Regions from separate parts of the Kitasatospora sp. UYEF31 genome, predicted to be linked through region 2. Evidence: riboswitches for the same ligand, from Rfam matches in the RefSeq annotation. Region 2 holds a riboswitch; each other region holds the start of a gene.
The links. Region 2 has a riboswitch for cobalamin ahead of metE (5-methyltetrahydropteroyltriglutamate--homocysteine S-methyltransferase). Riboswitches for the same ligand answer to the same signal wherever they lie in the genome.
Positions count from the first base shown of each region.

Region 1 (10,398 bases), on a different contig from region 2:
CCCAGGGCCGGCTCGTCCAGGGCGCGGCGGCGCAGCCGGTCGACGAAGGCGTCGAACTCCGCTACGCCTGCGATGCTCCGGGTGCCGTGGCCGACGATGAACAGGGCGGTCATGCCGTGTCTCCTTCTTGGTCTGCTGCTTGGCCATGTGTTGACTGGTCTTGTATTGATTGGTCTTGTATTGATTGGTCTTGTATTGATTGGTCTTGTCTTGTTTGGTCTTGTCTTGTTTGGTCTTGTCTTGTTTGGTCTTCTGTTGCTTCGGCTTCTGCTTGGGCTTCCATGTAGAGCAGGGCGTTGAGCGCCGCGGAGGCAACCGCGGACCCGCCCTTTTCGGAGACATTGCTCACCTGCGGGAGTCCGGAGGCGCGCAGGGCCTCCTTCGACTCGGCCGCGCCGACGAAACCGACCGGCAGGCCGATCACCAGTGCGGGCCGGGCCTGTTCCGCCAGGGCGATGAGTTCGAACAGGGCGGTGGGCGCACAGCCGATGACCCAGACCGCTCCCGGGCCGACCTCTTCGAGTGCGAGGCGTACGGCGGCGGCCGAGCGCGTTATGCCGTGTTCCCTGGCGAGTTCAGCCGCCCGGGGGTCGGTGATGTGGCACACGACCCCGCGGGTGGTGATCCCGGCGGCGACCATCTGCACGTCCGTGACGATTGCCGCGCCTTCCCGCAGTCGGCGGGCCGCTTCCTTGAGTTCCTCCTCCCGACAGCTGGTTTCAGCCAGGTAGTCGAGGTCGGCGGCGGAGTGCACGATGCGTTCTACTACCGCGCGTTCGTGCGGCGGCAGGTGCGAGGTGCCGGCGCGGGACCGGAGGATCCGGAAGGACTCCTGCTCGATGGGGTGGACGATTCTGGGCATGGATGTGCTCCCGGGTCGGTGGCAGGGGCCGCGGAACAGCTAGGAGGGTGCTGGAGGCCGGGCGGGCACTGGCGGTCTAGAGAGGGCCCGCGGTCCGGAAGGAGATCGCGTCCACGGGGCACACCTCGACGCACTCGCCGCACCCGGTGCAGAGGTCGGCGAGCACGAGGAGTTCCGCCGGGCCCGACTCGGCGCGCCGCGGCCGGATCGCGTGCTCCGGGCAGGTGAGCAGGCATGCCCCGCACCCCTGACAGCCCACGATCACGACCGGGGCGCCGGTCACGGCGATCCGGTCCCGCACGGGCGCGCCCACCGGTACCCGCGCGGCGTCACCATGCGTCCCGCGATGTTCTGCGTGGAACTGGAGCCGACCAGGACGACGGTGTACATGTCCACCACGGCCGGGTCGAACTCCGACAGCGGTGCGATCCCGGACGTCTCGTCGGGACGGGTCGCGTTGCGGACCCAGCCCACGGGTGTGCTGTCGGGGCGGTTCGTACGGAGGATCTCCAGCGCCTTGGCCAGGTGTTCCGAGCGGCCCCGGCTGCGGGGGTTGTAGAAGCAGACCGTGAAGTCGCCGTCCGCCGCCGCCTTCAGCCTGCGTTCGATGGCCTCCCACGGTGTGTGCAGGTCGGAGAGGCTGATGTACGCGTGGTCGTGGCCGAGCGGCGCGCCCAGAACGTTCGACGCCGCGATCGCGGCGGTGACGCCGGGGACGCCGACGTAGTCGATGTCGATGTCCGCGTACTCGAGGGCTGGCGACGCCATCGCGTAGACCCCGGCGTCGCCGGAGCCGATCAGCGCGACGGCGTGTCCTCGGACGGCCTCGGCGACCGCGGACCGGGCCCGCGCCTCCTCGTGGCCCAGGCCGGTGGCCAGGATCCGGGTGCCGGGGCGCAGCAGGTCGCGGACCTGGTCGACGTACTGGTCCAGGCCGACGACCACCGACGCGCGGCGCAGTTCGGCGACCGCCCGGGGGGTCGTCAGATCCCTTGCCCCCGGGCCGAGTCCGACGACGGCGAGGCGGCCGCGGGGGGCGTGCCGGGCGACGGCGGCGGTGGCCATGGGGTAGGCGCGGGTGCTGCGGGTCTTCTCCACGACCAGTTCCGCGCCGTCGGCGACGGCGGCGGCTTCGGCGACGCTGGGGGTGCCCACGGCGGCACGTACTGCCTCGGACGGATTGGGAGTACGCAGGTACGCCAGGTCCTCCGCGGGGTGGAAGCGCATGGGGAGCTCAGGCCAGGATTCACGTATGCCGGTCTCGTCAGCCTTCGCGTCCACCGATGCCAGTCCGCGTACGGAAAGCAGGGACAGTCCCGCGGAGTCCAGTGCGTTCCGCACGGTCTCGCGCACCTCGTCGGCGGGGACGCCGCGGGAGGAGCCGACGCCCACGGTCAGGCTCCGGGGCCGGAAGACCACACGTCCGGGGCATGGGCTGACGTCCGCGCGGTCGGTGACGACGATGCAGGGGCCTTCCCCGATCTCGGTGACAGTTCGAATATTCGCCGGGAGCGCCGGGAGGGGCCAGCCGACGTCGGAGATGTACGAGACCTCCCGTCCGCACAGGACGGCCGCGCCGACGCCGGCGAGGTCGCTGCCTGGTTCGACGGCCCAGTCCATGAGGGCTGCCAGGTCGTCGAGGGCGGGGATTCCCACGGCGTCGGAGGCGGTGGTGACGACCGGTTCGCAGCCGAGCACCGCGCCGACCGCGACCGCCAGGTCGTTGGCTCCGCCGGCGTGCCCGCCGACCACCGGCACCGCGTAGCGGCGGCCTTCGTCCACGCAGACGACCCCCGGGTCGGTCTGCTTGCTGCCGAGCAGCGGGGCGATCAGCCGTACGGTCGCGCCGACCGCGAGGAAGGCGACGATCCCGTCGTAGGCCGGGAACGCCTTGCGGAGCGCCTCCCCCGGCAGTCCGTCGAGGACCTCCGCGTGCGGCCAGGCGGCGGCGAGGTCGGCCGCCGCGCGGCGGCCTGCTTCGGTGGTGGTGATCAGCGCGAGCCGCTTTGGCCTGTTATTGGAGCCGTTCTGAGCAGGGAGAGTGTCGGGTGTCTCGGAGGCAGGCGTCAGATCAGAAATCGTGGAAGTCATGTCAGGAGCGGTGTCAGGAGTCATGTTCGGTGTCCGGTCAGGATGAAGACGGGATTGTGGGCGTCGAGACGGTGGCTGGTCCCAGGCAGGGGTGCCAGTCGGGCGGCCTGCAGCATGGTCCCCTCCACGGAGTAGCCCGCGCGTTCGAGGACGGCGTGGGTCTCGCCGACGCGGTCGACCGCGGCGAGGGTGGTGACGATGCGTTCGGGGCGGCGGGCCGCGCAGGCCGCCACGACGACAGGGCCACCGCCGCCGACGAAGACCACGTCCGCGTCCGGGAGGCCGTTCAGCACGTCGGGCGCGGTCCCCTGGAAGGCCTGCACTTCAACGCCGAACGCGGAGGCGTTGTCCCGGATGTGCGCGACCGCCTCCGGGTCCGAGTCGACGGCGATGACCGCGGCACCGTGCCGGGCCGCTTCGACGGCGACCGAGCCGCTGCCGCTGCCGATGTCCCACACCAGGTCGCCCAAACGGGGGCCGAGGCGGGCGAGCACGTAGGCCCGTACCTCCGCCTTGGTGATCATCGAGTCGCGGTGCCGGTACTCCGACTCGTGCAGGGCCCACCCGCGGACCGGCCCGGGGAAGTCGGTGGGGAATCCGGCCAGCCAGCCGGCCGCCGTGTTGGTGACCGGGTTGGGGCCGACCACGATGATGATGTTCGGGTCCGCCCAGACGTGGTCGGGGGCCGCTGCCGCGTCGAGCATGGTGATCTCTTCCTGGGCGGTGCCCAGATGTTCGCAGACCACGAAAGTCCGCGGCACGCCCCGGAGCATCAGGCCCAGTTCGGCCGGTCCGCTGCCGGGCGCGGTGAGCACGGCGACCTTGCCCCACGCACGGCACACGTTGGCGGCCCGGCGCAGCTCACGGCCGTGCGCGCTGACGATCTTGGCGTCCTCCCAGGGCATCGAGGCCCGCGCGAAGGCGTGCGCGACCGAGGACACCGCCGGGACGATCTCCAGCTCCAGTCCGTACTCCGGACGGCGCAGGATCCGGACGATGCCGAAGAACCCGGGGTCGCCCGAGGCCAGGACCACGGCGGTGCCCCGGTGTTCGCTGATCCGGGTCGCGGCGACGTGCACATTGCCCATGACGACACGTTCGGCGTCCGGGGGGAGGTCCACCGCGTCCAGGTGCCGGGCGCCGCCGGCGACGAGCGTCGCCGAGCCGAGGGCGGACCGGGCGGCGAGGGACAGGGGTGCGCCGTCGTACCCGATCACAGTGACACGGTCGGCCATGGAGGCTCCTTCGACTGGGGGTTCATCGCGGGCGGTCACGCCCTGAGGCGTAATCATCACGACGTGGGACCTCCGGCGCCAGGTTCCCCGATGATCTCCTCGTCCAGCCAGCCCGAATGGGCGACCACGGTCCGGCCTGTGAAGTCCACCATCGCGACGTCGGCGGTGAGTTCGTGACCGGAGAACCGCGCGAGCACGTCGGCCACCCGGCGGCACAGTTCGTCCCCGCCGGTCCGCAGCATGCCTTCGCGTTCCCAGATCTCGTAGCCGTGCCGTCCGGTGTTGGCGATGTCCAGTTCCCGGGCGACCGCTTCGCTTCCGCCGATGCTCCGGGTGATCGCCCCGAGCACCCCGAGGTCGACCTTGGAGCGGGTGTAATGGGTCATCAGCACGCCGGCGCCCAGCTTGGTGAGCTTGCCGATCATGCCGACGAACACCACCCGGCGCAGGCCGTCGGCCACCGCCTGGGTGAGCGCCGCGCCGGTGAAGTCGCCGACCTCGACGAAGCACACTTTGGGCAGGTGCGGCAGCAGGTCCACCGCGCCCTTCTCCGTGCGGCCGCCGGTGCACAGCACGAGGGTGTCCTCGCCCTGGGCACCCATGACCTGCACGGCCTGGACGACGGAGGAGCGCCAGGAGGCGGTGGAGAAGGGCCGGACGATGCCGGTGGTGCCGAGCACGGAGATCCCGGCGATGATGCCGAGCTTGGCGTTGGTGGTCTTGCGGGCCCGGACCTCCCCGTCGGGCACGGAGATGACAACACGCACCCCGGTGGTGCCGAAGTCGACGACCTCGCCCACCGCCTGGGTGATCATCTGACGCGGCACCGGGTTGATCGCCGGACCTCCGACCTCAAGGCCGAGGCCCGGCTTGGTGACCACGCCGACGCCGACGCCGCCGTCGAGTTCGATGCCGGGTTCGTCCCGCCAGGTGGCGGTGGCGGTGAGCTCCGCGCCGTGGGTGACGTCCGGATCGTCCCCGGCGTCCTTGACCACAACGGCCTGGGTGCGTCCGGGGCGCAGTGCCTCGCAGCGTTCGACGGCGAAGGTGATTCGCCGTCCGGACGGCAGGGCGATCTCCACCCACGGCGGCGGGGTGCCGGTGGCCAGCATCTGGGTGGCGGCCTTCGCCGCGGCCGACGCGCAGGACCCGGTGGTCCAGCCGGTGCGCAGCGCCTTCTGCCGCACCTTCATCGTGCGCGGCAGGTCGGGCTCGGTGAGTTCGGGATTGCGCCGGTCGACGCCGGGGACGTCCGGTCCGGGACTGCCGGCTCCGGAGGCGTCCGGAGCGGGGCCGTCCTCGCCGGGGCCGCCGGTCATGACGGCTCGACGGGGGCCCCCGCGCCGCCGGTGCGCAGGATCCGCCGGGCGCCGCGCTCGGCCTTGCGGAAGGTGTGGAAGTGACCGGGGTGGTAGAGGTGCGAACGGGTGCCGTGGGAGCCCAGCGCGTCGCCGACGAGGAACAGCGTCTGCTTCCACAGGCGGTGCTCCTTGACTGTGGCCTCCAGGGTGCCGACTGTGCAGTGCACGACGAGTTCGTCCGGCCAGGTGGCCCGGTGGGCGATGACCACGGGGGTCTCCGCCGCGTAGCCGCCGTCGGTCAGTTCCTCCGCGAGCTGGCCGGAGCGGGCCGCCGACAGGAACACGGCCATCGTCGTGCCGTGCTTCGCGAACTCGCGGACCGACTCCTTCGGCGGCATCGGTGTCTTCCCGCCGCCCAGGCGGGTGAGGATGACCGACTGCGCGACCTCGGGGATCGTCAGTTCGCGTCCGACGATGGCGGCGACGGCGCTGAACGCGGACACCCCGGGGATGATCTCGACGTCGAGGCCGAGCGACCGGCACCGGTCCAGCTGTTCCTGCACCGCGCCCCACAGGGAGGGGTCACCGGAGTGCACCCTGGCGATGTTCAGCCCGTCGCGGACCGCCCGTTCGTACAGCGGCAGGACGCCCTCCATCGGGAGTGCGGCCGAGTCGATGATCTCCGCCCCCGGGCGGGCGTGTTCGAGGATCTCCTCCTGGACCAGCGAGGAGGCCCACACGACGATGTCGGCGGCGGCGATGGCCCGCGCGGCACGGAAGGTCAGCAGGTCGGCGGCGCCGGGTCCGGCTCCGACAAAGGTCACTCGCCCTGGCACAGTTTGCCTCCGCGTCGGTCCCGCCTGGCGGGGACGATCAGTGTCGAAAGGTACGGCGCGCTGCCGTCCACCTGTCCGGCGGCCCGGACGTCTTCGTCCGCCAGGCCGAGCCTGGCGCCGAACACCGCGTCGTCGAGCCGGTCTTCGGCCTTGACGATCTCCAGCATCTCGGGCATCCACCGGCCGCCCTTGTACGCGACGACGGTGTCGAAGACCTCAAGGGCCTGCCGGAAGCCGTCGAGCCCGGCCGGCATCGGGAAGAGCGCGAGGGTTTCGTTGCCCTCGCACAGCACGGTGCCGGAGCGGGCTGCGAGGTCCTGCATGGCGGTGATGCCCGGGACGGTCCCGACCACGACGCCGGCGACCAGTTCTCGCACGGTCTGGGCCAGGTATCCGAAGGTGGAGTACACATTGGGGTCGCCGATGGTGGCGAAAGCCACGGTCCGCGCACCGCCGGCGAAGGCGTCCACGACGGTGCGGGCTGCCGCGTCCCACGCCCGGGTGCGGCGGTCGGTGACGCCGCCGCGGTCGTTGAGGGCGAAGACGACCCGGGTGATGCGGTCGGCGTCGACGTACTCGCGGACCGTCGCTTCGGCGCGACCCGACAGTGCCGACTCCCCTGGGCCCGTCTCCATGACCGGCACCAGGACCACGTCGGCTTCCCGCAGGACGCGCACGCCCTTGACCGTCACCAGTTCGGGGTCGCCGGGGCCGACGCCGACACCGATGAGGGTGGGCGGGGTGCCGCTCACCGGGGGGTCAGCGCGTGCGGCGGTAGGGCAGGGCAGAGCACGGTCATCAGAGCCTCCAGAGGGTCCACGCCCACGGGTGAAATGGAAATACGGCGCGGCGACGCCGTGGGGGTGCGTCCCTCCACCGGAGTGGACAGCCGTACCCCTGACGCGGTCCGCGACAGGCGAACGGTGCGACGGCAGGAGTGTCCTGGCTTCCGGGTCACGGACCGTCACGGATGACGGACCAGCGCTCGCCCCCGGCCTTCCAGCCGCTTCCGCAGCCGTGGCCTGCATTCCGCCCCGGGGGTCCACTTTCCGGTCACAGTGGCGGGACCGCTCCGGATTCCCAGGGTTCCCCTGGACCGGATTCCTCCACCGCTGTCGCGAGCGCCATCCGACCACACGGCTTCCGGCCACGTCAAAGGGGGTGCCCCGGTTGTCCGGTGGGTGACATCACAGGACGGCTCCAGCGGAACAGCCCGGCCCGCGACAAGTGCGGGCCGGGCGGTGGGGAGTAGGAGGCGGGTCCGCGTTACTGGGCGTACCGGTTCGCGCCGTGCGCGAGCCACAGCTGGTTCAGCTGCGACTGGTAGTAGCAGATGCCCGTACCGAAGGCCATCATGTGGAGCACCACACCGACGGCGCCCGAGCAGGTGCCCTGCTGCCAGCCGAACTGCTGGGCGATCTTGATCCGGCCGCCTGTCCGGGCCCAGAGGACGCACATCGCGGCGATCCCCCCGATGTAGCCGGCGACGATCAGGAGCCCGCCGACGGCCTGCAGCACCGGCGTACCGTCCCCGACGCCGATCAGGACGGCACCCGGGACGATGCCCCCGAGCATGCAGCCCACCGGCACCAGGATCGAGGCCCACACCGCGCCCGCCGGGTTGACCTGGACGTACGGTGCGGCGAAGTCACGGACTTCGCGGTTGACCTTGTAGGTCCACACGAGGAGGTAGACGCCGAAGGTGATCATCGAAAGACCCCACACCGCGAACACACCCCGGACCATGCCCAGTGGCCGTCCAGCGAACTGCGGGACCGCCCCCGGCTCCATGCCGGGGTACCCGCCGGGCTGCGGGTACGACTGCGTCCCCGCTTGCGGATAGGGCTGGCCGTACGGCCCGCCCTGCTGCGGGTACGACTGCTGCCCGTTGGCCTCAAGGGGGCCGGGGTAGGACGGCTGACTCATCGTCACTTCTTCCGGAGCGGAGCGACCCGGTCCGTGCCGCACCCTCCGTCGGCCGATCACCGAAGTCAGGGCATGCCGACGACCGATGGCGCGGGTGAAGGGATGGGGGTCCGGACGCGAACACCGTTCGGACAGGCACAGACTAGCGATTCAGCCTTTCCGTACCACTGTCGGGTCGGTCACACGTGCCCGGCCGACCGCCCCGGCCGACCGCCCCGGCCGACCGCCCGGACCGCCCATCCGGCCGACGCCGCCTGGACGAACCGCCCTGCCATAGCCGGGTTCCCGGCCCAGTGCAGATGCAGGTACGAGGCGTGCACCCCGCCCCGGACGAATCCTTCGGCCGCCCGGCCGTCCCAGGTCCACGCCACACCGCCGTTCTCCGGACCGCCGCTCTCCGCACCGCCCTGCCCCGCACCGCTCTGCCCCGGCACGGCCCCCGCGCCGGGTTCCAGGACCGTGCGGTGGAACTCGTGGCCGGACACCGCGGTCCCGGCAGCGGCCAGGACGGAGTCGACCGCCGCCACCGCCCGCCGGTAACCCAGCGTCAGGCGTCCGGTCATGCGGCCGTCCGCCGGGAGGACCCCGCACATCGGCAGCCCGTCCAGTGACCGCGCCAGGTAGAGGAGTCCCGCGCACTCGGCACTGACCACCCCGCCCCGGGCTGCGAACTCGGCCACACTCGACCGCATCGCCGCGTTCGCGGACAGTTCCGGGGCGTACACCTCGGGGAACCCGCCGCCGATGATCAGCCCTGCCGTACCCGCCGGCAAGGCCTCGTCCCGCAGCGGGTCGACCGTGACCACGTCGGCCCCGGCCGCCGTCAGGAGTTCGGCGGTCTCCGCGTACGAGAAGGTGAACGCGGGTCCGCCCGCGACCGCGACCCTGGGCCGGCCCGCGACAGGGGAGCCGGTCTCCCGTACGGGATCCCACGCCTCCACTGACAATGCGTCAGCCGTACGCGCGATGCGGACCACCGTGTCCAAGTCCACCGATGCGGCGACGAGTTCACCCAGCGCGTCGACCGTGCGCACCGCGTCGGCGTGCCGCTCAGCCACCGGGACCAGGCCCAGGTGCCGGGACGGTTTGGCGATGGCGTCGTGCCGTCGGAGCACGCCCAGGACCGGGATCCGCAGCGGCTCCAGTGCCTGACGGAGCATCAGCTCGTGCCGGTCGGAGCCGACCCGGTTGAGGATGACCCCGGCGAGGCGCACGTCCGGCTCGAAGGTCGCGAAGCCGTGCACCAGCGCGGCCACCGACCGGCTCTGCGACCGCGCGTCCACGACCAGCACGACGGGCGCGCCGAGGAGCCGCGCCACATGCGCGGTGGAGGCGAACCCGTCGTCCCGTCCCGCGGCCCCGTCGTAGAGGCCCATGACCCCTTCGACCACGGCGATGTCGGCGCCGTCCGCGCCGTGGGCGAACAGCGGCGCGATCCGCCGCTCCCCCACCAGGAACGGATCGAGGTTGCGACCAGGCCGGCCCGAAGCGAGCGCGTGGTAGCCCGGGTCGATGTAGTCGGGCCCGACTTTGTGCGGCGAGACACGCATCCCGCGTCGCACCAGCGCCGCCATCAGCCCCGTCGCGACAGTTGTCTTCCCGTGCCCCGAAGCCGGTGCCGCGATGACGAGGCGCGGCACCGTACAGCGCGCGTCGATCACGCCCGGAATTCTGTGGACCGTGCTGCGGACCGTGCTGCGGACCGCGCGGTGCACCCGACGCTCGAAGAGCTGGAGGTCACCATTCGATCCCCCGCTGCCCCTTCTGCCCGGCGTCCATCGGGTGCTTGACCTTCGTCATCTCGGTGACCAGGTCGGCGTACTCCACCAGGCGCGGGTCGGCGTCCCGCCCGGTGATCACCACGTGCTGGGCGCCGGGGCGCCCGCGCAGGGTCTCCACCACGTCGTCGACATCCACCCAGCCCCACTTCATGGGGTAGGTGAACTCGTCCAGGACGTACATCCGGTACTTCTCCGCGGCGAGGTCCCGCTTGATCTGCTCCCAGCCCTCGCGGGCGTCGGCGGCGTGGTCCTCCTGTGTGCCCTCACGCTGGATCCAGGACCAGCCCTCACCCATCTTGTGCCAGGTGACGGGGCCGCCCTCGCCGGTGGTCCCGTGCAGCCGGCCGAGGGTGCGCAGCACTTCCT
Region 1 is NZ_JBXAWK010000002.1:185,231-195,628, forward strand. It holds gene AC0Z36_RS01845 (sirohydrochlorin chelatase) at 1-113, opposite strand, end outside; gene AC0Z36_RS01850 (precorrin-8X methylmutase) at 110-862, opposite strand; gene AC0Z36_RS01855 (4Fe-4S binding protein) at 939-1,145, opposite strand; gene cobJ (precorrin-3B C(17)-methyltransferase) at 1,142-2,953, opposite strand; gene cbiE (precorrin-6y C5,15-methyltransferase (decarboxylating) subunit CbiE) at 2,974-4,188, opposite strand; gene AC0Z36_RS01870 (cobalt-precorrin-5B (C(1))-methyltransferase) at 4,245-5,507, opposite strand; gene cobM (precorrin-4 C(11)-methyltransferase) at 5,504-6,313, opposite strand; gene cobI (precorrin-2 C(20)-methyltransferase) at 6,310-7,077, opposite strand; cobalamin riboswitch at 7,261-7,432, opposite strand; gene AC0Z36_RS01885 (DUF4234 domain-containing protein) at 7,592-8,251, opposite strand; gene AC0Z36_RS01890 (cobyrinic acid a,c-diamide synthase CobB) at 8,431-9,912, opposite strand; gene cobO (cob(I)yrinic acid a,c-diamide adenosyltransferase) at 9,989-10,398, opposite strand, start outside.
Region 1: linked by a shared signal. The riboswitch ahead of cobI (precorrin-2 C(20)-methyltransferase) and the one ahead of metE (5-methyltetrahydropteroyltriglutamate--homocysteine S-methyltransferase) in region 2 are both predicted to bind cobalamin.

Region 2 (9,414 bases):
GCGGGTGGCGAAGTGGTGCCGGTGGATGTGCTCGACCTTGATCAGTGAGTTGAACGACTCGGCGGCGGCGTTGTCCAGGGCTGATCCGACACGTCCCATGGACTGGACCACTCCGAGCCTGTCGCACAGGCTGTTGTACGCCTCGCTGGTGTATTCGCTGCCGCGGTCACTGTGAAAGATCACGCCTTCCACGTCGCCGCCCCGGGTGGCGGCCGCCATTTTGAGCGAGGCCCCGACCAGGGCAGCGTCATGGTGGGCGCCCATCGCGTAGCCGAGCAGGCGTCGCGAGAACAGGTCCAGGACGGTGGCGAGGTACAGCTTGCCCTCACCGGTTTCGATCTCGGTCATGTCGCCGGCCCACAACACGTCAGGCGCGACCGCGTCGAATCTGCGACGCACCAGGTCAGGGGAGGCGCGGCGCTTGCCCTGACGGGTCAGCGAGCGGCGTCGGCGCGGCGGCTTGCGGCCCTGGAGCCCGAGGTCGGCCATGATCTCGGCGACCGTGTTCACCGAGACCTGCCAGCCCTCGGCCCACAAATCCAAGGTGATCCTCGGCGAGCCGTAGGTGTCGCCTGACTCGCGGAAGAAGTGCGTGATCCTCTCTTCCAGCCGCATCCTCCTGACCTCGCGTTTCGTCGGCTCGGCCGGTCGGCGGCGCCATTTGTAGAACCACGCCTGCGACACGCCCAGCGCGCGGCAGGCAACGGTGTGCGGGATGTCGTACCCGGTCCTCTGGTCGCTGATCACCCCGACGAGCAACGCCGGGTCCCCCTCAGTACCCCGTCCCCGCCGGCCCTCCTGGCCCGCGACACCCAGTTCGCCAGCGTCGTCTCATTGATCCCGAGCTCCAGCGCGACCTGCGCGATCGGCCGACCCGTCTCGGCCACGATCCGCACAGCCCCCTCACGAAACTCCGCGTCGAACTTCCGTCGCTTCTCCGCCCTGACTCTCAACTTCCCCTGCAGTCACGGCTCCACACTACGAGGGGAAGGTCACAGCCAGTATCCCCCCGCCCAACTCACCGTCGAAGAGTGGGGGCGCCGAACCCCGGTTGCGCGAGACTGAGAGCATCGACGGCCGTCACCACCGCGCGGAGACGGCCGCCGTTTCACTTCGGCAGCTCGATGCGAAAACCAGGGAGTCACACGTATGACGCAGCCGAGTGATCCATCCCCCCTGTCCGGACAGACCGGATTCAGCCCTGAGGTCCCCACGGACCGCTGGGCGTTCATCCGTACTGAGAGCGGTGCCGCCGCGGTCCTCCTGGCCGCCGCGTTCGCGGCGTTGGCCTGGGCGAACATCGGTGCCGAGTCCTACGAGTCGATGTGGGGCACCCATCTCTCCCTCCGGCTCGGTGACTCCGGGGTCTCCCTGGATCTCCGCGAATGGGTCAACAGCGGCCTGATGACCCTGTTCTTCTTTGTCGTCGGGCTCGAAGCGCGCCGCGAGTTCGACATGGGTGAGCTCCGTGAGCGACGGCGGCTCACACTGCCCCTGCTGGCGGGCCTCGGCGGGATGGCTGTACCCGTACTGATCTACCTGAGCATCAACGCGGGGCAGTCCTCCGCGCACGGCTGGGGCGCGGCCATGTCCACGGACACGGCCTTCGCCCTGGGCATGCTCGCGCTGCTCGGCGCCCGGTTCCCCAGTCGCCTGCACACCTTCATCCTCACTGTCGCCGTCGTCGACGACTTCGTGGCCCTGGTTGTCATCGCCGTCGTCTACAGCGAACACATCGATGTGCCGGCGCTGCTCGTGGCCGTGGGCCTGATCGCGGCCATCGTGCTCGTCCGGGCCGGCAAAGTACGGCGCGGCTCGGTGTACGCGCTGCTGGGCACCGCCACTTGGGTGGCCGTACTGAAGTCCGGGGTGGATCCGGTTGTGGTCGGGTTGCTGATGGGGCTGCTGACGTACGCCTATCCGGCGTCCCGCGGCGATCTGGAGCGTGCCAGCGATCTGTTCCGCGAGTTCCGTGAGCAGCCGACCCCGGAGTTGGAGCGCTCCGCCCGCCTCGGCATGGCGGCGGCCCTGTCGCCGAACGCCCGCCTCCAGCGGATGTACGAGCAGTGGACCGCGTACGCGATCGTCCCGTTGTTCGCCTTGGCCAACGCGGGCATCACCATCGACGGAGGCCTGCTGTCGCGGGCCTTCACCTCCCCCATCACGCTCGGCATCCTGTTCGCCTACGTCGTGGGCAAACCGGTGGGAATCATCGGCACCGCCGCGCTGACCACCCTGTTCAGCCGTGGCCGACTGCGTCCGCCGGTCGGCTGGGGTGCCGTGTTCGGCGGCGGCACGATAGCCGGTGTGGGGTTCACCGTGTCGCTGCTGATCGCGACGCTGGCCTTCGAAGGTGCCGAACTCGACGAAGCGAAGACCGGCATCCTCAGCGCCGTGCTGTGCTCCTTCATCCTGACCTGGCTGGTCTCCGTCGTGACGGCCGTACTCCCGCAGCCGCTGCGGTCGCGGGTGCTCCTGGGCACCGCCCAGAGCGTCATCGACCTGGCGGTCCCGGTCGACCCGGAGCGCGACCACATCCGCGGTCCCGTCGACGCCCCGGTGACGCTGGTCGAGTACGGGGACTTCGAATGCCCGTACTGCGGTCAGGCCGAACCGGTCATCCGTGAGCTGCTCGCCGACCACGGTGAGGTCCGCTACGTCTGGCGGCACCTGCCACTCACCGATGTGCACCCCAACGCCCGCCTGGCGGCGGAGGCCGCCGAGGCCGCCGCCGAACAGGGCGCTTTCTGGACCATGCTCGACCGGCTCCTGGTCCAGCAGGACACCCTGAAGCCCCGTCATCTACTCGATCACGCCGCGCACTTGGGGCTCGACGTCGAGCGGTTCCGCGAAGCACTGCACTCCCACCGGGGCGCGGCCCGGGTCACGGCGGACGAGGAGTCCGCAGACCTCAGCGGCGTGTCCGGCACACCGACGTTCTTCATCAACGGCCGCCGCCATCACGGGGCTTTCGACATCACGACGCTCTCCGCCGCCGTCCACACAGCCAAGGAGCGCGCGTTCATCGACTCCTTGCCGATGACCAAACCGACAACCACTGACGGGGCGTCACACATCCGCCGGGTTGTCAGCTGGTTCCGGCGCGACCGGCTTGAGAAGAATCTTCAGAAGAATCCTTAGAAGAATCCTTAGAAGAATCCTTAGAAGGATCGCGTACGGATTTCCCCTACGTGCCGGCAACCCGGTTCCCCGCCCCGATACCTACCCCGCCCTTCCGCCTCCACCCGTCCGCGATGCGGACACCCGCCAGCACCCGCTTGACACTCCGTCTAGGCTTTTGCCCGCAGTAGGTTCGCCCCGTCAGCCAGCCGGGGCGTCGTAAGAGGGAACCCGGTGTGATTCCGGGACTGCCCCGCAGCGGTGAGTGGGAACGAACGCCGTCACATGCACTGAGCCCTGATCAGGGCCCGGGAAGCGACGGCCACTAGGTGCCAGGCCAGCCGGCCCGGCGTGCCCGCGAGTCCGAAGACCTGCCTCTGCCCGCAGGCGTTCTTCGCCCGCGGTGATTCTCGGTGACCTCGAGGGCGGGTCGGCGGAGCGGTTGGTCATCACCGTTGTCGTCGCACGCCTTTGTACAGTCCCGGGGTCTTCCCTCAGACTCGCGCAGGAGAGTTCCGTGGCAACCAACGCAGCAACCGTCAGCACCGTGTACGGCTACCCCCGCCAAGGCCCCGACCGCGAACTGAAGCGGGCGGTCGAGGGCTACTGGGCCGGCAGGACCGACGCAGCCGCTCTGCACTCCACCGCCGCCGGTCTGCGGCGGGACGCCTGGCGGCAACTGGCCGACGCCGGGGTCCAGGAAGTCCCCACTGGCGACTTCTCGCTCTACGACCATGTCCTGGACACCAGCGTCATGGTCGGCGCGATCCCCGACCGCCACCGCGCGGCCGTGGCCGCGGACCCGCTGGCCGGCTACTTCGCCATGGCGCGCGGCACCCAGGACGTCGCACCGCTGGAGATGACCAAGTGGTTCGACACCAACTACCACTACCTCGTACCCGAACTGGGTCCTGACACGGTCTTCACCGCGAACCCGGCCAAGCCCGTCGGGGAGCTGCGCGAAGCGCTCGCCCTGGGCCACACAGCCCGCCCCGTGCTGGTCGGCCCGCTCACCTACCTGCTGCTGGCCAAGCCCGCTCCAGGCGTGGCCGCCGACTTCCAGCCGATCACCCTGCTCGACCGGCTGCTCCCGGTCTACGCCGGGATCCTCGCGGACCTGCGCGCCGCCGGTGCCACCTGGGTCCAACTGGACGAACCCGCCCTGGTCCAGGACCGCACCCCGGCCGAGCTGAACGCCGCCACCCGGATCTACCGCGAACTGGGCAACCTCACCGACCGGCCGAAGATCCTCGTCGCGACCTACTTCGACCGCGCCGGGGAGGCGCTGCCGGTCTTGGCCAAGGCCCCGATCGAGGGTCTGGGCCTGGACTTCACCGGCCCGGCGGCGAAAGCGAACCTCGCCGGTCTGGCCGCGGTCGGCGGACTGCCGGGCAAGCGCCTGATCGCCGGTGTGGTGGACGGCCGCAACGTGTGGATCAACAACCTCGAACAGTCGCTGACCACCCTGGCGACCCTGCTGGGCTTGGCCGAGCGGGTCGATGTCGCGCCGTCGTGCTCGCTGCTGCACGTCCCGCTGGACGCCGCCGTCGAGCGTGAGCTCGACCCGCAGGTCGCCCGCTGGCTGGCATTCGCCCGGCAGAAGACTGGGGAGACCAGTCTGCTCGCCCGCGGCCTGCGCGAGGGCGTCCACGCGGTGGCCGCCGAACTGGCCGCAAACCGCGCGGACCTCCTCTCCCGTACGGGATCCGACCCCGCGGTGCGCGCGCGTGCCGCCGCCGTCACCGACCAGGACACCCGTCGCGCCCAGCCCTACCCGGAACGCGCTCCGGCCCAGCGCACCCGGCTGAACCTCCCCCTCCTGCCGACCACCACCATCGGCTCGTTCCCGCAGACCACCGAACTGCGGTCCGCCCGCGCGGAGTTGCGCAACGGACACATCGACATGACGACGTACCGGAAGCGGATGGAGGCGGAGGTCCGTGCGGTCATCGCCTTCCAGGAGAAGACCGGCCTGGACGTCCTGGTGCACGGTGAGCCCGAACGCAACGACATGGTGCAGTACTTCGCTGAGCAACTGGGCGGCTACCTGGCGACGCGGCACGGCTGGGTGCAGTCGTACGGCACGCGCTACGTCCGCCCGCCGGTGCTCGCGGGTGACATCTCGCGGCCTGCGCCGATGACGGTCGACTGGTTCCTCTTCGCGCAGGGGCTGACGGACCGTCCCGTCAAGGGCATGCTCACCGGGCCGGTCACCATGCTCGCGTGGTCGTTCGTGCGCGACGACCAGCCGCTGGCTGAGACCGCCCGCCAGGTCGCGCTGGCGCTGCGCGACGAGGTCGCCGATCTGGAGACGGCGGGTGCCGCTGTCATCCAGGTGGACGAGCCGGCGCTGCGTGAGACGCTACCGCTGCGCGCGGCCGACCGTCCGGCTTACCTGGAATGGGCAACTGAGGCGTTCCGGCTGAGCACGTCGGGTGTCCGTGCGGACACGCAGATCCACACGCACATGTGCTACGCCGAGTTCGGTGAAATCCTGTCCGCGATCGACGAGTTGGACGCGGACGTGATCAGCTTGGAAGCGGCCCGCTCGCATATGGAGGTCGCGTACGAACTGTCCGGATCGGGCTACCCGCGCGAGGTCGGACCGGGCGTGTACGACATCCACTCGCCGCGGGTCCCCAGCGTCAGCGAGTCGGTGTCGCTGCTGCGCGCGGGTCTGGTCGCGATCCCCGCCGAACGCCTCTGGGTGAACCCGGACTGCGGGCTGAAGACCAGGGGCTGGGCGGAGACCCGCAGCTCGCTGGAGCACCTGGTTGAGGCGGCGCGGCAGGTCCGGGCGGAACTGGCCTGACGTTGTTGATCATGGGGATCCCGCAGAACAATACGCCCGTCCCGGGCGTCGAAATCACCGGATCCCCATGATCAATTCGGCCCTGCGGTCACTGCGTGCAGGAACCCGGTGAGCAACGCCGTCGTCTCCTCGGGCCGCTCCAGACTGGGCAGATGCCCGGCCCAGGGGAGCTCGAAGTGCTGGGCGTCGGCCAGGAGGTCCGACAGCAGCGCCGCGATCTGCCGGAAATCCGGCAGATCGTGCGCCCCGGAGACCGCGACAACAGGAACTGCGATCGCAGTCAGGTCCACATCGGCTTCGAGCCGGGCGAAGTCCTCAAGAGCGGCCAGTTGCACGTCGAACGCGTGCCGCTGCATCCGCCGCACTGCGCCCCGGGTCGGCGCATCGGCGTCTGGACCTGACCAGGTGTCAACGTTGAGTTCCACCGCCCCGGCGATATCGCCGGATTCGATCAGCGCCTCCTCGCGCGCGCTGAACGCTGTCAGCGCATCGGTCGGCGCGTGACCAGGCATGTCGGCGCACAACAGGGCCAGTGCGCGCACCCGGTCGGGCCAACGGGCCGCCACCTCAAGGGCGATCGCGCCGCCGTACGAGGAACCGACAAGCGCAGCCTGCCCGATACCCAGTGCGTCGAGGAGATCCAGGACATCCTCCGCATCGCTGTACGGGCGATCCGCGACCGGGGTCGCCCCGAACCCGCGGAAATCGCAGCGCACTACGCCGTAACCAGCGGCGAGCAGCGCGTGCCACTGTGGCTCCCACATCCGGCGGTCACACACTGAGGAGTGGAGCAGGACCACTGTGGGACCGTTCCCAGCCGCATCATGAGAAAGCGTCATACCGGGGACTCTAACCCGCGGACTTCGCTGCCGGATTGTTCAACGGGTTCGTCCTATAAGCACCCCCAACCGGGCACTTGAGACCGAACTCGGGCCGACGCGGAGGTTGTGTGACCCCATCATGCCTGTTCAGATCCGTCGCCGGTAGGACGCAGGGCACCCTTCTCAAACCTTGAAGCGACTACCCCCAGGGCCGCACACGTCTGCCGGCAGGCGGACCTGCGGCGGCACCCGAACCGGCCGGCTGTGCTCTACAAAATCCTGAAGACGTATCGCGAGGCACTTGTGCTGCTTGACCGCAAGGAGGAAGCCGTCGCGGTGCAGCAGGAGATGCTCGCGTTGGCGCGCACTGTGCGGGGAATCGACCGCACCGTCTGAGGGCGGGCGCTCCGCTCTCAATTTCCGGGAGCGGAGGGCCACGTATATCCGTGCCGCGGGTCCTGTTTTCCCGTGCCGCCGTACAGCGAAGTCCGGTCCTACAGTCGCTTCGGTCTGCTCAGTCCAGGGTTCTGGTCTGCTCAGTCCAGGGTTCCGGTCTCCTCAGTCCAGGGTTCCGGTCTCCTCATCTACACGCTCTACAGTGTCGCCGAGCACCGGACGCTCCACACCGGCATCGACATGGGAATCTTCGAGCAGGCCGTACGGGCCTACTCCACGGGGGAACTCCCCCACTCCCGGTTGAAAGCGCAGGCTGCGCTCTTTGCGTACTCGGCGGGGTCACCACCGGAATCTTGGCCTGCTGGCTGCTCGTCTGGGTTGTCATTCCGGCGTTGAGTTTCTCCGGCGAATACATCTACTGGTCAGCCGGCTTCCCGGCGCAGCAGCACGACCCCGCCGCCCCGGTCCACCTCCCGGAAGCCCGCGGTCTCCAGCCCCTCGATCCAGTAGTCGGCCCACGCTTCCTTGCCGTCCCAGTTGTCGACGATCGCCCAGCCGGGGCCCGACAGCGTTTCGGGCGTGCGGGTGACCTGGGTGCGTGCGGTCAGTTGCGGGGCGAGGCGTTCGGTGGCGCTCACCTTTGCTCCGTCGGGGATGCGGTTGAGCAGGGCCTGTGCGGTGTTGATGTTCTGGTTCACCCGCCAGATGGGCCGGTGCAGCAGGTCCATCAGCGGGAAGTCCCGGCTCAGCGTGACAGACACGGCGAGCGGGATGATCACCGCTTTGGCGGCGTACCTGCGCAGGAGGTCGCGCTTCGAGACCTTGAGGCGCGGCAGCGCGTCGGCGAACGCGGCGAAGACAATGGGCATCAGGACCGCGCTGTAGTGGAACGACGTACCCCAGTAGTACTGGTTGCTGGAGCTGAGCCGCCACAGCAGCGTAGGCACGGCCATCAGGACAAGCGGTGACCGCAGGGCGATGAACCCGGTAGGGAGCAGCAGGGTGAACAGCGTCATCCACTTCTGCCCGGGGAAGAACAGTTCGCGCGGCAGCCCGATCAGCCTGTCGACAAAAGGCACCGACGCCAGGCTCTGGCCGGTTTGGGCGTTGCCCGACCGTGTGGTGCCGTCGAAGTTTCCCCAGAACGCATATGTATTGTCGGCGTTCATCGCCGGGATGAGGACAAAGACGGTGAGAAGGAATGCGCTGAACCCGGTGAGGACGGCGGCGAGTGCGAGGGGTCGCTGTTCGCGCATGTACAGGAACACCGCGGCAGCGGCCAGTGTCAGTCCCAGGTCCTCTTTGACGAAGACGAGTGGCAGTAGCCAGAGGAACCCTGTGGTGTAACGGTTTTTCAGGAGCTGTTCCAGGCCGAAGGCCAGCATCGGCACCGCGAAACACACCTCGTGGAACTCGAAGGAGGCCGCGCTCTGGATGCCCCAGCCGAGCCCGTAGGCGACACCGAAGGCCGTGCCGCCGAGATGGCCCATGACCCGGCGGCCGATCCGGGTCATCGGCACGACGGACAGTGCGAGCAGGAACGCCTGGGCGACCAGTAGCGTCCCCGCGCCGGGGAAGACCCGGTACAGCGGGGCGAGCAGGGCCAGGACCGGGCTGAAGTGCTCACCCAGGACGTTGAAGCCCGGACCGCGGATGTCCGACACTGGGGCCTGGAAGTGCGCATAACCGCGCACCACCTGTTCGAACAGGCCGAGGTCGTACGCGTGGGTCTCCATGCGGCGGTGCCTCAGCAGCGCGTACACCGCGTAGACCGAGAAGAAGGCGCTGGCCAGCACCCACGGCGGGATGGGGAACCGGCCGGCCGGCCGGTCATCGTCCCCGGCAGTTTCGCTGCCTCCGGTCCACTGGACCGGGACGTGTTCATGGATGAGTGTTTGGGAGCTAGACATTGACCAATATCATGCTCTATCCGACCTGACCGCTTGCGTAGCGTGTGGCATCCGACACGAATCCGGAATGCGCCCTCGACCAGATCCGGCGACCGCGTCGACCACTTTCCGAGCGCCGCGCCGGCACCGGCGGCCACGCCGCTGCCCGGCGCGGCGCTCGCGGGCGGGGCCCGACGCTGCGCAGCTTCGCCCCCGACGGGCTGGAGAAAAGTTCCACCCCGCGCCGGGCCGTGCGGTCAGGTACGTGACGTCTTGCTGGTTTCGGGCGCTGTCACCCGTACACGACGACGGTCACCGTCGCCGCTTCGGAACGGGACCTATTGCCCGCGACGTCTCTGATCTCGTACCTGATCAC
Region 2 is NZ_JBXAWK010000005.1:80,098-89,511, forward strand. It holds gene AC0Z36_RS03985 (IS3 family transposase) at 1-747, opposite strand, end outside; gene AC0Z36_RS03990 (transposase) at 744-896, opposite strand; gene nhaA (Na+/H+ antiporter NhaA) at 1,150-3,141, shown strand; cobalamin riboswitch at 3,292-3,513, shown strand; gene metE (5-methyltetrahydropteroyltriglutamate--homocysteine S-methyltransferase) at 3,638-5,932, shown strand; gene AC0Z36_RS04005 (alpha/beta fold hydrolase) at 6,004-6,771, opposite strand; gene AC0Z36_RS04010 (hypothetical protein) at 7,018-7,149, shown strand; gene AC0Z36_RS04015 (DUF2079 domain-containing protein) at 7,572-9,059, opposite strand; gene AC0Z36_RS04020 (DUF1349 domain-containing protein) at 9,331-9,414, opposite strand, start outside.

Region 3 (10,398 bases), on a different contig from region 2:
GGCCAGCAGGATCGCCGCCGCCGAAGCCGCCTGACCCATGCAGACCGTCTGGATGTCGGGGCGCACGAACTGCATCGTGTCGTAGATCGCCGTCAGCGCGGTGAACGATCCACCGGGCGAGTTGATGTAGATGGAGATGTCACGGTCGGGGTCCATGGACTCCAGCGTGAGCAGCTGCGCCATCACATCGTTGGCCGAGGCGTCGTCGATCTGGACGCCGAGGAAGATGATGCGCTCTTCGAAGAGCTTGGCGTACGGGTCGTACTCACGGACGCCCTGCGACGTGCGCTCGACGAAACGCGGCAGCACGTACCGGCTCTCGGCCCCTGTCGGCGCGACACCGTACGGTCGCGAAAGTTCGTTCATGCCACTCATGGTTTTCTTCATCCTCCGGACTGCTGAGTGCTGTGCCGACCATCTGGGATCAGCGGCGGACAGGCTGGGCTACCACTGCGGTATCGCCCGGTGGAATCAGCTGGTGCTACCCGTGTTCTGCACCTCGGCGGCACTGGTGACCACATGGTCGACCAGGCCGTAGTCCTTGGCCTGCTCCGCGCTGAACCAGCGGTCGCGGTCGGAGTCGCGTTCGATGTTCTCCTGGCTCTGCCCGGAGTGCTGCGAGATCAGCCGGATCATCTTGGCCTTGGTGCGCAGGAGCTGCTCGGCCTGGATCTGGATGTCCGAAGCCGAACCACCGAGACCGGCGGACGGCTGGTGCATCAGGATCTCAGCGTTGGCCAGCGCGATGCGCTTGCCGGGCGCGCCGGCGGTGAGCAGGAACTGCCCCATCGAGGCGGCCATGCCCATCGCGACGGTCGCGACATCGTTGCTGATGTACTGCATCGTGTCGTACAGCGCCATACCCGCGGTGATGGATCCACCCGGCGAGTTGATGTACAGCCAGATGTCCTTGTCGGGGTCCTCGGCGTTCAGCAGAAGCAGCTGTGCGGAGAGCGAGTTGGCGATCTGGTCATCGACCTGCGAGCCGAGGAAAATAATCCGCTCGCGCAACAGTCGGTTGTAGACCCCGTCCTCAAGCCCCATACCACCCTGCGAGCTGCGCATGGAGGGCCCCGGAGTTACGATCTGCGGATTCGTCACGTATCCACCTGCTCGTTTCCGACGGCGACTCAGAGCCGTCATGACGTCGACCTGACTGGGGGCTGCGGACCAGTGCCGCAATGGCCCCCTCTTACAGCGACCCTAACGCGCTGACCGGCCAGAAGAATCCTGGACTCCGCATTGTTCGCCGTGAGCGCATTCAAGTCGGGCCGCACCCCGGGGAACACACAGGACCCGGGCACCTTTACGGTGCCCGGGTCCTGTTCATGTCGCACCGCACGCCCCAGGGGCGTACGGGGTCGGATCAGGCCTCGGCCGGAACCTCTGCGGTCTCGTCCGACGCGGCGTCAACGGCCTCAGCGGCCTTGTCGTCCGCGTGCAGGTCCTTGACCAGATCGATCTCGTTGCCCGCGGAGTCCTTGGCCTTGGCGGCCTTGGAGACGACCTCAAGCGCCTTGGCGCGGGCGACCTCGCCGACCAGCACCGGAACGTAGCCGGACTGCATGACCTGCTGCGCGAACTGGTCCGGGCTCATGCCGGACTGCTGCGAGCGCTCGATGAGGTGCTTGGTCAGCTCCTCCTGGTTGACCGAGATCTCTTCCTTCTTGACGATCTCGTCCAGGACGAACTGGGCGCGCATGCCCTTGCGGATGTCGGTGTCGACCTCGGAGTCGTACTCCTCCTTGGTCTTCTCCTGCATCTTCAGCCACGCTTCGAGGTCCATGCCCATGTAGCCGAGCTGCTGCTCCAGCTGGGACTTGCGCTCGGCGATCTCGGCCTCGACGACCTTCTCCGGGAGCGGCACCTCGATCTGCGCCAGGATGGCCTCGAGGACCTTGTCCCGGCCGTCGGCCTGCTGCTCGTGGAGCTTGGTGTGCTCGGCCTTCTCGCGAAGGTCGGCCTTCAGCTCGACGATGGTGTCGAACTCGCTGGCCGTCTGGGCGAACTCGTCGTCCAGCTCCGGGAGCTCCTTGGCCTTGACGGACTCGACGACGACGGTGATCTCCGCGGCCGAACCGGCCTTGCTGCCACCCTGGAGCTCGGTGGAGAAGGTCTTGGTCTCGCCGGCCGACGCGCCGGTGACGGCCTCGTCCAGACCGTCGAGCATGCGGCCGGTGCCGAGCTCGTAGGTCATGCCCTTGGCGACACCGTCTTCGAGGACCTCGCCGTCGACCTTGGCCTCGAGGTCGAGGGTGAGGGTGTCACCCTCCTCGGCGGCGCGCTCGACGGTGACGAGTGAGGAGAAGCGGCCGCGCAGCTCTTCGAGCTGCTTGTCCACGTCGTCGTCGGACACGGTCAGGTCATCGAGTTCGACCTCGATGCCTTCGTACGCCGGGAGCTCGATGACCGGACGGGTGTCCAGTTCCGCGGTGAACTTGAGGTCGCCGCCCTTGGCGAGTTCCTCGACGTCCGTCACCTCGGTGATCTCCGGCTGACCCAGGACGCGAACCTCGTTCTCCTCGACGGCCTTGCCGTACGCGGTGGAGAGGATGTCGTCAAAAGCCTCGGCGTAGACCGCTTCGCGGCCGAAGCGCTGGTCGATGATGCGGGTCGGGATCTTTCCCTTACGGAAGCCCGGAACCGACACCTGACCGGCGATCTTCTTGTACGCCGCGTCGAGGCTGGGCTTGAGCTCCTCGGAGGGAACCTCAACGGTGAGTCGGACCCGAGTCGGGTTCAACGTCTCGACGGCGCTCTTCACGGTTGCGGTCTCCTTGCTGGGGGCAGTTCTGGTCTGTGCAGCCCGCAGGCATTGGGTTGCCTGCGGGCATTACGCTGCTTACACGCGATATGCCCGGATTCTCCCAGTCCAACGGACTGAGAGCCTCCGGGTATTCCCGCTTCGCGCGCTGAAGGGCCGGACCGGTCGCCCGGTCCGCCCTCTTGCGATCACGTTGTGTCCACGTCATGACCCACGTCACGCATGGTCGGGGCGGGGAGACTCGAACTCCCGATCTCCTGCTCCCAAAGCAGGCGCGCTAGCCACTACGCTACGCCCCGTGGCGCTTGCCGAAGTCTAGAGGACTGCACGGTAAAGTCTGCACTGCACTCATCACGTTGCCATCGACGCGGTCGCATCCGCTACTCTAGGCATGTCACGAGCGCAGTGCACGTGCCACCCTTGCGGGCGTAGCTCAATGGTAGAGCCCCAGTCTTCCAAACTGACCACGCGAGTTCGATTCTCGTCGCCCGCTCCATACGAAGGCCCAGATCAGAGAGATTCTCTCCGGTCTGGGCCTTCGTCGTTTCCGTAGCCGCCAGCCCCTTGTCAGAGGCGGTGGATAGGTTCCGAACCATCGAAGCGCAGGCCCCACCGGCCGCCGGTTTTGGCAACCCCCACCCCGTCCAAGGAGTTCGCATGCCCCGGACCAGCAGCTACCTCGAACTGTCCGAAGACTCCGGAAGTGCGCACAAGTTCTACGAGGTCGTGGTCGACGGTGTCGACGTGACGATCACGTACGGGCGGATCGGCGAGGGTGGTCAGGCGAAGACCACGACGTTCGCCACCGTGGAGAAGGCCGAGGCCGCGGCGCGGAAGAAGCTCGGCGAGAAGACCCGCAAGGGGTACGCCCCGGCCGTGCGCGGGGGCCGGCAGCGCAGGGCGGTGACCCGCAGGGCGATCGAGAGTCAGGCGTCCACAGCCCGGCGGGCGCCGGTGCTGTGGAAGTACAACTCGGGTGCCCCGGCGTTCGGCATATCGGTCGACGACGACCGGGTCCTCGTCGGCAACGAGAAGGGCGACATCTGGACGCTCACGCACAGCGGCGAGGTCACCGGGCGGCTCCAACTCCCGGACGGCGTCAAATGCATCGTGACCGACGACTTCTGGACCTACGCCGGTTGCGACGACGGCAACGTCTACGACATCAGCGGCAAACTGCCGCGTGCGGCGTACACGATCGCCCGGAACATCGACATCTACTGGCTCGACATCTTCGACGGCGTGCTCGGTGTCTCCGACGTCAAGGGCGGCATCACCACGATCGACCACGAGGACGAATCCCTGTGGGCGCGCGGCGGATCAGGTACGAGCGCCTGGATGGTGCGGTGCGGCTCCGACGCGGTCTACCACGGGCACTCGAACGGCGTGGAGGCCTTCTCCGCCGTCGACGGGAAACCGCTGTGGCACACCCGCACCGGGGGCTCGGTGCTGTTCGGTTGGCAGGAGGAGGACGACGTGTACGCGGGGACTTCGGGTCACAAGGTGCAGCGGATCGCGAAGAAGGACGGCGCGCTCAAGGCCACCTATGACTGCGACGCGGCCGTGTTCTCCTGCGCGACCGCCGAGGACGGCGAATACGTCTTCGCCGGCGACAGCCACTCTTCGGTCTACTGCTTCGACAAGTCCGGGAAGCGGCTGTGGAAGCTCGGCACGGGCTGCGGTTCGGCGTACTCGATGCAGTACCGCGACGACCGGCTGTACGTGGTGACCACCACCGGCGCGCTCGCCTGCGTCGACGTCAGCGAGGCGGCCGTCCGGGCGGCCGAAGAGGGCACTGTCCCCGAGGTCCGGGACGTGAAGGCGGCCACCTTGGAGGCGGCGCTGCCGACCGTCACCGCGGAGACCACCACCGAGATCGGCGGCGGTGTGCTCGTGGAGTGTGTGGAGTCCGGCGGCAAGCTGCGGGTCCACGTCCGTACGCCGGGTTACGAGGGCGGCTGGAACGTCCAGTTCCCCAAGGACATCCGCGAGCCCGGGGCCCGGTACGTGGTCGACGCCGTCCGCCAGTCGGGGCAGGGCGGGTTCTACCGGGCACAGGGGGAGATCCGCCGCCTGGTCTGAGTCCGACCGCCTCGCGGGGTGTTTCCGAATCGACGTTCAGGTTGGAAACCGTACATTCGGCCCGATCTTCGGCTATCGCGGGACCTTCACCGCTTCGTACGCCGATGTCTCCGGGCACGGTGTGCCCAGTACGGTGAAACCACAGCGCGAGGAGGTGCGCTGCTGAACCGCGGGAGTCCCATGAGCGACACACGCGCCAAACTGCTCGCGGGCGCGCTGGAGACGTTGAAGACCCAAGGCATCAGCGGGGCCTCCGCGCGGGCGATCGCCACCGCCGCGGGGGTCAACCAGGCGTTGGTCTTCTACCACTTCGGCAGTGTGGACGAACTGCTCGCCGCCGCCTGCAAGCACGGCGCGGCGCAGCGGGTCGCCGCGTGGCGGGAGGAGTTCGACAAGGTCTCCTCACTGGGCGAACTCCTGTCCCTGGGGCGCAGGTTGCACGCCAAGGAGCAGGCCGAAGGAAACGTCGCCTTCCTCGCGCAGATGCTCGCCGGGGCGCAGACCGACGCGAAGCTGGCCCCCGCCACCGCCGCCGGGCTGAACCTGTGGGTCGCCGAGATCGAGCAGGTCCTGGGGCGGGTCCTGACCGGCACTCCGCTGGCTGAGTTCGTCGACGTCACGGGTCTGGCGAAGGCTGCCGCGGCGACCTTTGTGGGGCTTGAGCTCTACGAGGGCGTCGACGGGTCCGGGGCGCTCCAGGCCCTCGACGCACTCGACCAACTGGGCGCGCTGACGGCGGTGCTGGACGAGCTGGGCCCGCTGGGCAGGCGCGCGCTGCGCGGCAAGCTGCGGAGAGCGGAATCTTCCCACGCTCGGTGATCACGGGTTTTCCACGTTTCAGGCTGCGTTCAAAGGTGGAAAACGCGTGATCACCAAACGCGGCACGACAACAGCTCAGGCGCCCGGTTCCCCGTGGCTCTTCCTGATCAGCGCGCTCAGTTCGGCCATCCGGGTCTCCAGCGCCGCCATCTTGTCGTCCTGGCCCCGTTCGTGGCGGTCATCCTCGGCGAGGTAGGCGGCATCGCCGTCGGCCACCAGGCGGGCGGCGATGGTGGCGGTGACCATACCCATGGTGGCGATTCCGACGACCATGAGCACAACGCCGATGGTGCGGCCTTCGGCGGTGACCGGGAAGCGGTCCCCGTACCCGACGGTGGTGATGGTGGTTATCGCCCACCAGACAGCGTCGCCGTAGTTCTCGATGTTTCCGCCGGGTGCGCGCCGCTCGGGGCCGAGGACGGCGGCGGCGCTGGCCGCGACGATCGTGGCGGCGAGTGCGGCGGTGGTCAGCAGCAGTTGCTCGCCGCGTCCCCGGCGGGAGAGCATCCCGATCCGGCCGATGATGCCGACCAGGCGCAGGACCCGGACCTCGGGCAGGATCACGGCGGCCAGGTCCAGCGGGTGGGTGCGGATGAACAACCACTTCTTCGGGCTGATCTTGAGCCGGACCACGTAGTCGATGACGAAGATGCCCCAGATCCCGTAGTCGAGGAGGTGGACGTAGTCGTTTCGCTCCTCGACCGCGCCATTGACGACGAAGGTCACGAGGGATACCACCGCAAGCCCGGTCAGCCACGGGGTGGTGGCCTTCTCCCACGTGAGATAGCGCTCGGCGCGTGTCCGCATATATCCGAACCTAATCGTTGGGCGACAGGTCTGCCCGGTGCTCGTCACACAGTCGGAGCAGTGCTTCGGGTGTGTGCGCGACGGGGGCGCTGATCCCGTGGGCGGCCAGGACGGCCGCTACGGCGTGCGCCCAGGTGGGGCGCAGGTGGGCGGCCTTCAGCAGCGTTGTATCCGCGAGCAGGTCATCGGTCGGCCCGGTGTGCAGCACTCCCCCGGCGAAGACCGCAGCGTCGTCGGCCCAGCGCAGTGCGAGATCGACGTCGTGGGTGGCCATGACCACAGTGGTTCCGCCCTTGCGCAGACCGTCCAGCGTGTCCAGGAGTGCCTCTTGCCCTGCCGGGTCGAGGCCCGCCGTGGGTTCGTCCAGGACCAGGACCTGGGGCCGCATCGCCACTGCCCCGGCGATGGCGACGCGTTTGCGTTGTCCGAACGACAGCAGGTGTACGGGGCGCTCGCGGAGATGGGCGATCTCCAGGGCGTCCAGTGCTTCGGACACTCGCGTACGGACTTCAGCCTCGTCCAGGCCGAGGTTGAGCGGGCCGAAGGAGACGTCCTGCGCGACGTCGGCGGAGAACAGTTGGTCGTCGGGGTCCTGGAAGACGAGTTGCACGGCGCGGCGCAGGCGGGTGAGGCCTTTGCGGTCGTAGGTGACGGCTTCGTTGTCGAGTTCGAGGGTGCCGCCAGAAGGCTGGTGGCTTCCGGTGAGCAGCCGCAGGAGGGTTGTCTTTCCGCTGCCGTTGGGGCCGAGGAGGGCGAGGGTACGGCCTTCCGGGACGTCCAGGGTCAGTTCGGTGAACACGTCGGGCCCCTGGTCGTAGCGGTAGCCGGCGCGGTGGAGTCTCAGAAGCATGTGACGGCCAGACAGACGAGGGCGGCGGTGAGGCCGACGGATGCGGTGATGAAGCGCGGGGACGCGGGGTGGTTGTCGACGAGTACGCGCAGGGAGCCTTCGTAGCCGCGTCCGGCCAGGCCGGTCTGGAGGCGTTCGGCGCGGGCGAAGGCGTGGAGGAGCACGGTGGCGCCGGTGCCCGCGGTGGCGCGGAGCTGGGCGCGGCGGGTCTGGTGGCCGAGTCGTCCGGCCTGGGCCTGGTGGATGCGGCCTGTCGTGTCGAGGAGCAGGAAGACCATGCGGTACATCACCGCGGCGACGTCGACGACGGGGGCGGGGACGCCGATCCGGGTGAGGCGTGGGAGTACGTCGGACAGGGGTGTGGTGAAGGCGAACAGGAGTACGCACAGGGAGGCTGCGACGGTGCGGGCGAGGAGTTCGGCGGCGTGCCGGGCTCCGTCGGGGGCGTAGCCGACGCCGTGGGCGCCGATGGAGACGAGGAGGGTGACCGCGCCGGTGACGGCGAATCCGAGCGGTGCGCGGGCCGCCTTCCAGAGCCGGACCGGCGGGACCCTGGCGGCGATGAGGAGCAGGAGTACGGCGGCTGTTCCGGCGAGCAGCGCGGCGGCGGTGGACACCAGTGCGGAGCCGAGCAGTCCGAACGCGAGTACGGCTTTGTCCAGGGGGTTGCGGCGGCGCCACGGACTCGCGTGGGCCGCCGCATCGATCGGCAGCATCGCCGTCTACTACGGGTTCGCTCGTACGGCGGACCCGGTGTCCACCGTGCCGGGAGCTTCGGCGCGCGGTTGGTCGACCCGTACGACGTCGGTCTTCAGGGGGTCTGCCGCGTCCGCCAGGCGCTTCTTAGTGCGGACCACACCGAGGAAGTAGCCCACCACACCTGCGCCGACGGCGGCCTGGAGCGCGAAGAGGCCGGACTCGATCTCACCGGACGGCGGTTCGTAGAGCGGGCTGAACCAGGGCTCGTAGTCCGGTTTGTTCTCGGTGATCGCCGAGGTGGCTTTGGTGTCGGCGCCGGTGAACGGCTCCTCGTGGCCGTCCGCGGCACCGATGAGCAGCGGCAGGACGGCGAGGAACGCGACGGTGAGCAGGAGCAGCAGGTTGATCTTCGTGGACTTCTTCACTTCGCCACCGCCGGTTCCAGGACGTCGGCGCGCCCGGCCTGCCGGAGCAGGCGGACGACCAGGACGGTGAGCAGGCCTTCGCTGACGGCCAGGGGGATCTGGGTGACGGCGAAGATGGCGCCGAACTTGCCGATCGCGCCCAGGAATCCGCTGCTGGGGTCGGGGAAGGCCAGCGACAGTTGGACGGTGGTCACGCAGTAGGTGACCAGGTCAGCGGTGAACGCCCCGGCGAAAACCGCTATATCGAGCCGGGCGGCTCCGCCCGGGCGCTCGGGTGCGGCCAGGCGGATGAGGCGGTAGGCCCCGTATCCGGCCCACGGTCCGGCGATGGCCATCGAGAAGACGTTGGCACCGAGTGTCGTGAGGCCGCCGTGCGCCAGGAGCAGTGCTTGGAACAGCAGGGTGATGGTGCCGAGCACGGCCATCACCGGGGGGCGGAACAGGATCGCGCCGAGTCCCGTGCCGGTGGGGTGCGAGCAACTTCCGGTCACTGAGGGGATTTTGAGTGCGGACAGGACGAACGAGAACGCTCCGGCCGCGCCGAGCATGAGCGTGTTCTCAGGTCGTTGGCGGACTTCGCGGCTGAGCGCGCGGGCCCCGTGTACGACGAAGGGAGCAGACGCGACGCCCCAGGCGGCGGCGTGCTCCCAGGGCAGGTAACCCTCGGCGATATGCATGGCTGTTAAGCCCTCTCCCACACCTCGTGGATGGACGGAAGAGCGACCGTCAGTCGGCATCGCCGGTCAAGGAGCGGCTTCTGGCGCGGTGCCTCGCTTGGCGGCCGTGCACCGTCGCCCTTTCCGGGGCGTCGGTGTGCGGGCGACGACGCGAGGTGCCGTGTCAGGAGTCGCGAGGCGGCGAGACCTGCTGACGGTTGCCCGTTGCCATGGCCGGTCTCCTGGCTGACGGGTCGTAACGTTCTTCCTCCGCCTTCCCGGACCGACTTGCGTGGTCCAGTGGCTTCCGCACAGGTTCGTGCGGGTGGAGGGGAACTCCCCGATCACAGTGGCGAGGGCCGCACCGGACTGGCTGGAGGCTCCTCGTAGACGAGGTTGTCCAGCCCACCGGTTTCCCGAGCACCATGGCGGTTGCGACCGTAGCGTCGCGGGCTGATCAAGAGCAAGGCGGGGTGGCACCGTGCGGTCGGGGCGGCGGCGTGCGGACCGAAGCGACATTTTACTGATCGGCAACGCCTTGCACCCGGTTTCGACAAATTCAGTCGTAAAGCTGGCAACGTGACCATGGACCGACCGTACGCTCCGGAATCGGAGGGGTCGCCGGTGTCACCAGGCCCCTAGCACGGGCCTATCAGACGCGCGGAGCGGAGCATCGACATGGCAGACATGGAAGCGGCACTCAAGAACGCGATGGGCATCGAGGGCGCCAAGGGTGTAGCGCTGGTCGACTACACCAGCGGCATGGCCCTGGGGATGCTCGGCGGCGGCAAGGAGCTCGACCTCACGGTCGCGGCGGCCGGCAACACCGACGTGATGCGCGCGAAGATGCGCACGATGGAGATGCTCAACCTCAACGACCACATCGAGGACATCCTCATCACGCTGGGCGGCCAGTACCACGTGATCCGGCCGCTGACCGGGCGGGCGGGCAAGGGCCTGTTCATCTACCTGGTCCTGGACAAGCAGCGCGCGAACCTCGCGATGGCCCGGCACCAGCTCAAGAGTGTCGAAGAAGAGCTCGAAGTCTGAGCCCGGGCCCGGCCCCGCGCCGGGAGACCTGCGCCACTTTGCCGGTGATCCGGGCCTCTTCTTGGATATGACGGTCATCGTCATCACCCCTTCGCGGGGTAGCGACATATGACGGTCGTTCATGAGCACGTAGCCGAGAAGGGGCCCGGAATGCTGTCCGGAGAAAAGATCCTGATCACCGGTCCGGCCGGACAGATCGCCTACCCGCTGACCGAGCACCTCGCGCGGGACAACGAGGTGTGGGGC
Region 3 is NZ_JBXAWK010000021.1:3,880-14,277, reverse strand. It holds gene AC0Z36_RS13065 (ATP-dependent Clp protease proteolytic subunit) at 1-375, opposite strand, end outside; gene AC0Z36_RS13060 (ATP-dependent Clp protease proteolytic subunit) at 472-1,065, opposite strand; gene tig (trigger factor) at 1,367-2,764, opposite strand; tRNA gene AC0Z36_RS13050 (tRNA-Pro) at 2,988-3,063, opposite strand; tRNA gene AC0Z36_RS13045 (tRNA-Gly) at 3,187-3,260, shown strand; gene AC0Z36_RS13040 (WGR domain-containing protein) at 3,422-4,846, shown strand; gene AC0Z36_RS13035 (hypothetical protein) at 4,875-5,012, shown strand; gene AC0Z36_RS13030 (TetR family transcriptional regulator) at 5,027-5,665, shown strand; gene AC0Z36_RS13025 (potassium channel family protein) at 5,741-6,472, opposite strand; gene AC0Z36_RS13020 (energy-coupling factor ABC transporter ATP-binding protein) at 6,483-7,322, opposite strand; gene cbiQ (cobalt ECF transporter T component CbiQ) at 7,313-8,038, opposite strand; gene AC0Z36_RS13010 (energy-coupling factor ABC transporter substrate-binding protein) at 8,048-8,446, opposite strand; gene AC0Z36_RS13005 (energy-coupling factor ABC transporter permease) at 8,443-9,123, opposite strand; cobalamin riboswitch at 9,318-9,545, opposite strand; gene AC0Z36_RS13000 (hypothetical protein) at 9,781-10,152, shown strand; gene AC0Z36_RS12995 (NAD-dependent epimerase/dehydratase family protein) at 10,303-10,398, shown strand, end outside.
Region 3: linked by a shared signal. The riboswitch ahead of AC0Z36_RS13005 (energy-coupling factor ABC transporter permease) and the one ahead of metE (5-methyltetrahydropteroyltriglutamate--homocysteine S-methyltransferase) in region 2 are both predicted to bind cobalamin.